4 regions of the Priestia sp. SB1 genome follow, and region 4 is predicted to be linked to each of the others. Evidence: riboswitches for the same ligand, from Rfam matches in the RefSeq annotation. Region 4 holds a riboswitch; each other region holds the start of a gene.
What was found. A riboswitch is a leader RNA that binds a small molecule or an ion and turns the genes downstream of it on or off. The one in region 4 is predicted to bind thiamine pyrophosphate.
Positions count from the first base shown of each region.

Region 1: another riboswitch for thiamine pyrophosphate. It lies ahead of thiT (energy-coupled thiamine transporter ThiT); the one in region 4 lies ahead of WKH56_RS31620 (thiamine phosphate synthase).
Region 2: another riboswitch for thiamine pyrophosphate. It lies ahead of WKH56_RS13790 (acetylornithine deacetylase); the one in region 4 lies ahead of WKH56_RS31620 (thiamine phosphate synthase).
Region 3: another riboswitch for thiamine pyrophosphate. It lies ahead of tenA (thiaminase II); the one in region 4 lies ahead of WKH56_RS31620 (thiamine phosphate synthase).

Region 1 is NZ_JBBJSS010000004.1:129,652-131,854, reverse strand. Features, by position in the region: gene WKH56_RS15810 (ethanolamine ammonia-lyase reactivating factor EutA) at 1-212, opposite strand, end outside; gene thiT (energy-coupled thiamine transporter ThiT) at 369-977, opposite strand; TPP riboswitch at 1,010-1,110, opposite strand; lysine riboswitch at 1,285-1,469, shown strand; gene WKH56_RS15800 (amino acid permease) at 1,572-2,203, shown strand, end outside.
Region 2 is NZ_JBBJSS010000003.1:641,225-643,427, forward strand. Features, by position in the region: gene WKH56_RS13790 (acetylornithine deacetylase) at 1-797, opposite strand, end outside; TPP riboswitch at 912-1,014, opposite strand; gene WKH56_RS13795 (MupG family TIM beta-alpha barrel fold protein) at 1,237-2,203, opposite strand, start outside.
Region 3 is NZ_JBBJSS010000004.1:548,649-550,851, forward strand. Features, by position in the region: gene WKH56_RS17960 (TspO/MBR family protein) at 232-978, opposite strand; TPP riboswitch at 1,205-1,303, shown strand; gene tenA (thiaminase II) at 1,399-2,088, shown strand; gene WKH56_RS17970 (aldehyde dehydrogenase) at 2,116-2,203, opposite strand, start outside.
Region 4 is NZ_JBBJSS010000012.1:72,936-75,138, reverse strand. Features, by position in the region: gene thiO (glycine oxidase ThiO) at 1-309, opposite strand, end outside; gene WKH56_RS31620 (thiamine phosphate synthase) at 293-916, opposite strand; TPP riboswitch at 1,038-1,139, opposite strand; gene WKH56_RS31615 (hypothetical protein) at 1,298-1,513, opposite strand; gene crcB (fluoride efflux transporter CrcB) at 1,565-1,951, opposite strand; gene WKH56_RS31605 (fluoride efflux transporter FluC) at 1,952-2,203, opposite strand, start outside.

The sequences.
Region 1 (2,203 bases), on a different contig from region 4:
AATAGCGTTAACCTTCGAACATCGATTTCAACCTCGTTTACCATAGGTGTTGTATAGATGGAACTTGCATACGTTACGCGACGATCAATAATTTGACAGCCTGGCAGCGTAAACTGATTTTGTTGATTTGCTATTAACAGTTTGCTTACAATCAGTTTTGTTGTGCTTGTTCCAATATCTAAACCTATGCTCGTGATCCATTTCTGTAGCATACGATCAATCCTTTATCTCGTTTGAATATGTTGACTATCATAAAACAGTTTTTTGAATATTTCACTAACTATGTTATCAAACCTGACACACTTTTGTGTAAACAAAGGTGACAAATAAGAAAAAAGACTAAATCTTGGCAGATTTAGTCTTTTTTCTTATGATGAGTGTGATTTAGTTACAATCATTCTTGATGCCGATGGAATTAACAATGAAAGGATAATTAGACATGATAGCAACGACCCAATCATCGAAATCCCATTTATCGAGAAAGAATACCATAGAACAGGCATTCCTTTTGGTGCAGCAAATCCCCAAAATATTAAACCGGCAATAAAATGGCAAAAATAACGAGCAAAACTTCCTATAATTAAAGATAAGATAATAAAAAAGAAAGCTTTTGATCTTTGATTATTAGCTAAATATCCTTTAATAGAACTAGAGAAAATCCCGCCAAATCCAATAAAGGTAACAGCGATAATATACTCTATAAAAGCTTGCAACGGGGTTAAAATATACGCATTTCCTAAAGCTAGTTGTAATATTCCCCATAGAAATCCAGATAAAGCTCCTCCTTTAACTCCCCATCGAAAACACATAATAAAGATAGGAACCATAGAGAACGAAATGCTTACACCTATTGCAATTTTTATAGAAGGTAAAAGATCAATCAAAAAAGCCAATGCTGCAAAAATAGCTATTTCAATTTTAGCCTGTAAAGGTAATGCTTTATTCACGTTTCTCACTCCTGTTTTTGAATCATTCATATCAAACGGTTTACACAGGAGTAAGCAAATATATGCTACTATTCCCACATTCCTACGCTAGCGTTAACTAACAGGTTCGAAGGGTCTGAACATTTCGTTCACTCTCAGCACGGCGGCTCCCCCTGTGGTACGTTTGGATATTTATGTAGTATAAAGACAATGTTTATTATACCATACGTAACAAAATAGATTCGAGAGATTTCAAAGATGTTTCTATTTTCTGAATCTATTTTTTATAATGACAATCGTTTTAGTATTTGTTATACTTCTTTTATGTCAATTGAATATAAAAAACCCTCATCCTAATCGATGAGGTAGAGGTCGCAGTTTTTAATAGTAAAGTAACGGAAATGCAGAGAACATTGAGGATGTTGCTTGAAAGGAAAAATTGCCGAAGTTTAAATCACTTCTCGGTTGATTTAAGCTGGGGCTGTCTCCGAACAGGAACAGAACTGTCACATCATGCGAGTGATGTGAAGAGCTATCTTCACGGAAGGTTGACGCGGTTTTCAGATTTAAAAGCGCGCACATATACTGCGGGCTTTTTTTATGTTATCCCGTCTCTTTCCGTACATTCGAAAGGAGTATTTATCTATGCAAGAGCAGCAAGAATTAAAACGTGGGTTGAAATCTCGCCACTTAACGATGATTTCATTAGGAGGAGCCATCGGAACCGGCTTATTCCTAGCAAGTGGTGGAGCAATTCACACAGCAGGACCTGGGGGAGCGCTTTTAGCTTACGCTATTATTGGCGTAATGGTTTACTTTTTGATGACCAGCCTAGCAGAGCTCGCAGCTTATATGCCTGAAGCTGGTTCATTTAGTACGTATGCGTCTCGTTTTGTAGATCCATCCTTTGGTTTCGCTCTCGGCTGGAACTACTGGTATAACTGGGCTATTACGATTGCAGCTGAATTATCCGCTGGAGCCCTTATTATGAAATTTTGGTTCCCGAACTCTTCTTCTATTTTATGGAGTGCCCTGTTTTTATTAATTATGTTTGGGCTTAACTACCTTTCTGTAAAAGGATTTGGTGAATCTGAATTTTGGTTTTCGTTAATTAAAGTAGTAACGGTTATTATCTTTTTAGTTATTGGTATTATGATGATTTTTGGTATCTTTAACAATGAAGCACCAGGTTTTAAAAACTTCACGCTTGGTGATGGACCGATTCACGGTGGATTCTTCACTGTACTAGGTATCTTTATGGCAGCTGGTTTTTCATT
Region 2 (2,203 bases), on a different contig from region 4:
CCTTCGATTACTGCTGGATTAATCGTATTTGTCCCTGGCAAAAATCCTGGATAGCTCTTTGTAACAGCCCAGTGACGCTCCAATTCTTGTAGCCCTCCGATCACTTTTGCCATCTTTTCAATAGCGCTTGCGGCTAACAGCCCTCCTCCAGCATGAATCATACTTCGGCGTGTACCGTCATGATAGGTTTTACTGCTTTTTATCGTAATCCATCCCGTGATCACTCCGCCTTGACCTTGAATATGTAAATCACTTGTATCGACTACAAGCGCAAAATCAGCTGTATACCCTTTCTGACAGCATTGCAGCGTACCTGCCTCTCCTACTTCTTCTCCTACAACGGATTCAAAAATCAAGTCTCCTGGCAGCTCGATTCCTGTTTCTGTTAAAAGCTGAACTGCAAATAATGCTCCCGCCAAACCGCCTTTCATATCAGCAACTCCGCGTCCAATTATCATATTGTCTTTCACAACAGCTTCAAACGGATTGGTTTCCCAATTTTCATTTTCTTGTACCTCAGCAACATCCATATGGCCGTTAATAATCAAGCTTTGATAGTCAGCCGATTTTTGTCCTTTTAACGTTCCCACTACGATAGGGTCGTTAGAATATAAGTCCCACATATCAATGGAAAAACCGCAGTTTTTAAGAAAATCCGCTACGTACAGCTGCGCTTCATGAGAATTTCGTGCAGGAGGCGCTGGCGTTTTATACGAAACAAGCGTTGTTAATAACTGGATTAACTCTCCTTTGCGCTCCTCTACCTGTTTGACAAGCAAATCAATTGTTTCTTTCATGTATGACACCTTCCTTTACGCATAAAAAAACACTTCTTTCGCAGGAAAGAAGTGTTTTTGTTTATGTACACAAAATTATTATAACGAGTTCGTAAGGAAATCCCATACAAAACATCCATTACAATACCTCTTTCCTACGCTAGTATTACCTAGTTCAGGTTATAAGGGTTAAGACTTATCGTCTCTCTCAGCTTCGAAAGCACCCCTAGTGGTGTTGTATCTCTATGAAATTAATCTATTATCATATGTTTACCTGTAATAGTTTTATCATAGTAAAGCGTTTTATTCAATAGAAAGGTTCATGATATGGTAATGAAAATAGTTTCCTTTTTAGTAGTAAAAGAAAAAGCACACACCTTTTTCATGCAGTGTGTGCTCTTTGTTTTTGTGACATTACTAGTTAGCTATTGGCTTCTTTAAAAATACACCGTTTTTTCCTTCAGACAGTAATAAGCTCAAGCTTTTGCCCCGGTCTCACTAATGAAAGCAGCTCGTGATCTTCTTCTATTACATACCCAATCACATTCACATTAGCATTTGCAGACAAATTCCTTTTAGCTATTTGAACCTCTCCTCTATAACGTCCGTAGCCATCATTGTCCATTGTAATTGCTCCGATTCTGCGTTCTACTGTATGAAATGGCAGCACTGGTTTTACAGATCGTGTATCAACCAATCGCAGAACGTCTCTTGATACATCCGGACGCACGCTGTACGTTCCCTGTATATGAGGTGAACGAATGCGTAGCGGAATAATGCGGTTTTCTTGATATTGAACTAAACGTTTTAATAAATTTGAACTGGCGTATGGATCTCCAATATAAACCTCCGTTACTCCGCATCCGTATAAATCTACTGCAGAGGTAAAAGGACATTTATTACGGTCTTTTTCTCTAGTAGGAAGTCCTTGATAAATAGGTCCTCTCTTTTCGCCTTCTCCAGGAATATAAGCACAAACTGGAATACGAAGTTCATTAAATAAATCTGTCTGCTGTTGAAAAAACGTTTCTTCAAGCCCTGTTTCAGGCCGCGGATAAAAATTATGCCAAGCAAGCAGCTGATGATGATGAAGACCTGCAGATAATAGCGCTTCTATTTCTAGTTTTGACACTGTACTTGCATTAAGGGCAATATAAAACTCATCCGCAAGTAAAATCGTTTCTTCTACGCTAAAGCCATCGTCTAGTCTAATACCTGATACGCCAAGTGAAGATAGAGTCATAAGGCTTTCGATACCTAAATGAACCGGTGTATGCTTAGATACATCTGCATACACGCTTATTCCACAATCTCTAGCCACATGAAGCAATTCTTTTGCCCGTTCAGCCAAATCTCCTTTTTCCTCTGGAATGTGAAGTGAAGTGAATGCGCGTGTAACGCCGCATTCACTCGCTTCTACTAATCTT
Region 3 (2,203 bases), on a different contig from region 4:
CCAAACATAAAGCCTAGCATACTATAATAGCGGAACTTCAATTTAAAAAGTTGAATTTTTCATTATGCACCGATGCAACATGGAGGTTACGCTTATGACATTTATTTTATCATTCGTACCAATTGTTGTTCCTTTTGGTATTTTAATTAGCTTAATTGCTTTTACAGCTGCTTTTTTACAATCAAAAGAGCATCATAAAAAGCTCTAGCTTACAAAAGCTAGAGCTTCTTTTTAAAAACGTCTATAGCGTTTAATCAGTCCCACAATAATAACAATTGCTAATAAAACAATCGAGATGATAACAGTAATGACAATTGGCTGATTTCCACTTTGTTTCACCGCAATGGCAATATAAGCCCAAATAAAAACAAGCGGATAAACAGCGTCTCGGTTTTTTAATGTAAACATAATGCCCAGCGCAGCCCCTACCAGCAGCATAATAATCGTCCATGCTAATTCATTTAGGCCAAGCAAGTGCTGTATTCCATTTGCTTGAAATACGACAAATACATTAACAATAGTCGCAACAGAAATCCATCCAAGATAAAGCGAAATCGGCAGACGCATAAACCATGTCGTCATCCGAGAATGCTGAATAATGGAATATACAATCATTAATGTGCCTAAAATAAAGAGCATAACTAAAAGGGATAACTTATAGTAATCGTTTTGGAAAATAAAGATCCACGCACTATTTAACAAACAGTTTAGAAAAAACCAAATGCCTATACGTGCATATATTTCTTTTTGATCTTCTCTTGCAAAAAATTGGCGTATAACCCAAATGGTTAATAACAAATAAATAACGCCCCAGATAGCAAAGGCATAACCGGCTGGTGTAAACAACGTAGGAACTTGCGCAGAAGCCTCTGCCGTTGTTTTGCCTCCTATTGGAATCGCATTTGCTAAATAATTCACAAGAAGTGTAATAGCCAAGCCTACTGTATTTAATACAGCATACAAACGAAATTTTGCCATTTTGTTCTCTCCTTTCTTCTATTTATATGGGAATGTTTCGGAGACGAAAACGGCTCTTCCCTTCATTAATACCTCTTCTTCCCTAAAAATATGCATTTTTAAACAAAAATGATTAAAAATAGCTTCAAAAAGCTACCTCTTTAAGAGATAAAAACCGTTAGGGAACAATTTTCCATAACGCTTTCTATTTTTCAGAATATATGGTAAGTTAAACATAGACTAATAGGAAGTCCACTAGGGGTGCCGACTGGCTGAGACAAGTTTTCTTGATCCCTTTGAACCTGATCTGGCTCATACCAGCGTAGGAAAGTGGCAATGTTCAGTTTTGTACTGTCCTTTGCCACTCCGTTTATAAACGGAGTGTTTTTTATTTCCTTTATGTGCTTGTTTGTGACTTTCTCATATTAAAGGAGGATTTTGATGTCATTTTCATCTCAATTAAGACAAGAAGCAAACTATATTTACGAAGCCATTTTTAACCACCCTTTTATTAAAGGAATTGCTGAAGGAGACGTGCCAAAAGAAGCGCTTATTCACTACGTTTCTCAAGACTACGAATACTTAACAGCATTTGTCCGCATTTACGGCGCTGCTTTAACAAAATGCCGCACGCGTACCGAAATGGAAGCCTTTAATGCCGGCATTTCTACGGTATTACATAGTGAAGTACACCCTCATAATAATTTTTGTGACGTAGCAGGCGTACGCTATGAAGACCTCCACACTGAGGCTCTTTCACCAACGGCCAGCCACTACATTAACCATATGACAAGCGTTGCGCATACAGGCAGCTTAGCGGAAATCATTGCCGTGCTTCTTCCATGTCCGTGGACGTACGTTGAAATTGGCCAGCGCATTACGGAACAAGTAAATCCATCTCCTTCTCATCCTTTTTATGAATGGATTCAGTTTTATAATAATGAAGAAATGAATGGCACAACACAATGGTTTTGTAGCAAGCTTGATGAACTCGCCGAACAAGCGACTGAAGAAGAACGTAATCGTATGAAAGATCACTTTATCAAAAGCTGTGAGCTGGAGTATTTATTTTGGGAAATGGCGTATACACAAGAAAAATGGCCGCTTTCTCAGCTTTCACTTTCAAAATAACGAAAAAGCCTCCTATCAGGAGGCTTTTTATTTCAATAATTTTTTAATCATTTTCAAGTTTTGTTTCTCTGAAGGATAGCGGAATGACAAATCAAACTTCGTTGTTTGAGCCAGC
Region 4 (2,203 bases):
TTCTTCTGTTACAGCGACTTTTAATAAGCCTTTTTGAATGAGCTCTACGTCGATAGCCGTTTTTTCTTTTAGTTCCTTCACCAGTTCAGGAAACATGCTTCTGCTCTTAATAGCAAGGTCTAAAAGAGGACCTTCTTCATCAATTTCAGCTTGAGCACCTAAAATACCAGCGGCTGCACTTGAAGCTTCACAACCAACTTGATTGCGTTCAAGAATAGCTACTGACGCTCCTTGTTTTGACAAATGATAAGCGATAGAAGAGCTGATTATACCTCCTCCGATTAACAGTACATCATAATGCTGCTTCATTTTCTCCACCTCCAGATGTCCATATATGAGAATATTGTTTAATCGCTTTCAGGGGATCTTGCGCAAGCATGACACCAGACATCACGGCTATACCGTGTGCTCCTGTTTGAAGTACCTCTTTGGCATTTACAGGTGTAATTCCTCCAATGGCAATAACCGGTATCTGCACAGCGTCTACTACTTCTTTTAGTGCCGCTATCCCTCGACTTTTTAATTCTTTTTTTGAATGTGTTGAATAAATATGTCCGTATAAAATGTAGTGAGCACCATCTTTTTCAGCTTCTAAAGCCTCTTCCACAGAGTGAACTGACTTTCCAACAATAAGAGAAGGAAATGCGTCTATAACAAACGAAACGTCTAAACTATGATAGGCAAGCTGTACACCTTTTGCTTTTAAAGCATGCGCTACATCAACTCGGTCATTCACAATAATTTTAGAGCGACAAAATGGTAGGCTTTCTAGTAAACATTGAATCTGCTTTGCCGTTTTCTTTTTTTCTCTAATATGAATGGCGCCCGCAAAAGGCGCGATAGCCGTTAAAATTTTTTGAAGCTCTTCGATTGGCTGCTTATCTGTTGTAATGACATGAAATTTAGGAATATCCACATGATCGAAACCTTTCCATTCAGAATAAAGAGAAATTTCAATCACTTCATCTTGTGCAGAGGGCTTTATTACATACAAAAAACCACTCTACAACGTAGAGTGGTTAGCATGCATCGTTATGTAAACATGATCGCCACTTCCCTACGCTGGTCCAAACCAGATCAGGTTCAAAGGGTCCGAAATACATCCGTCTCAGCTTCAAAAAGCTCCCCTAGTGATTGCTATTTATTGATTTTGTTTTTGCACTTAAAATTATAACACAACTAGATGTAAATACAATATCTCTTTATGCTCTTACGGCTCTCTTCCTTTTATAGATGTATCTTTTAAGCTTCTTTACTAAGAGGCCCGGCGCACCGAATCATTCTGCTTTTTATATAGTTAGTAATCGGTATAGTCGTCAAATTCTTCTTTGTCTTTTTCCTTTTTCCGATCCCATATAAACAGCAGGAGTAACATAATAAAAGTTAGAATATAAAAACCGTAAAAAATAAATGCCGCCACAACATTTATAAATAAAAATAAAAAACCAATGATCTGACCTGCAACAGCTACAATCAACAAAATGTATTTCCAAACTTCTGCTTTTCTATCCATTCTCTACTTCTCCGTCTTTTTGTTTTTCCCTACTAGAAACGTTCTCTTTACTTATAATAAAAACGTTCCTGCCAGTAAACCGACTGTAAATAAACCAACTGTTCCAAATGCTGAAATCCCCACGTACGCCAACATTTTCCGATAAGATTTTTCCCGAATTAACTGTACGGTTTCCACACTAAACGTTGAAAAAGTGGTAAAGGCACCAAAAAACCCAATGCCAATCATTAAAAATATTGAATCATCATAAGCATGACTCGGAACCTTTCCATAATAACTACCGTAAAAAAGACCAAGCCCAAACGCACCGAGCAAGTTTACAAACAGCATTGAGACTGGAAAAGGAGGGTTTGAAACTGTTTTTGTAACTTTTAAACCCAAAAGATAACGGCATATTCCTCCAGCTGCCCCGCCAAGTGCCAAGCTCACTATGCTCATTTACTTCACCTCATGTACTTTCACTAAATTTTTCCCTGCCGCTTCACCGCATAGATAGCCTGCTAAAGCAAGAAGGATTCCACCTACTAAAGAGACAATGACATAAATGGCTCCCCAAAATAAATGGTGCTGAGTGAGAGAAATGACGTCTCCTGCAAAGGTTGAATACGTTGTAAAACCGCCGCACACGCCAACTCCTAGTCCAAGCTTTATCCATTCTTTTGGCTTTTTCCACGCAAAAAATCCTGTTAA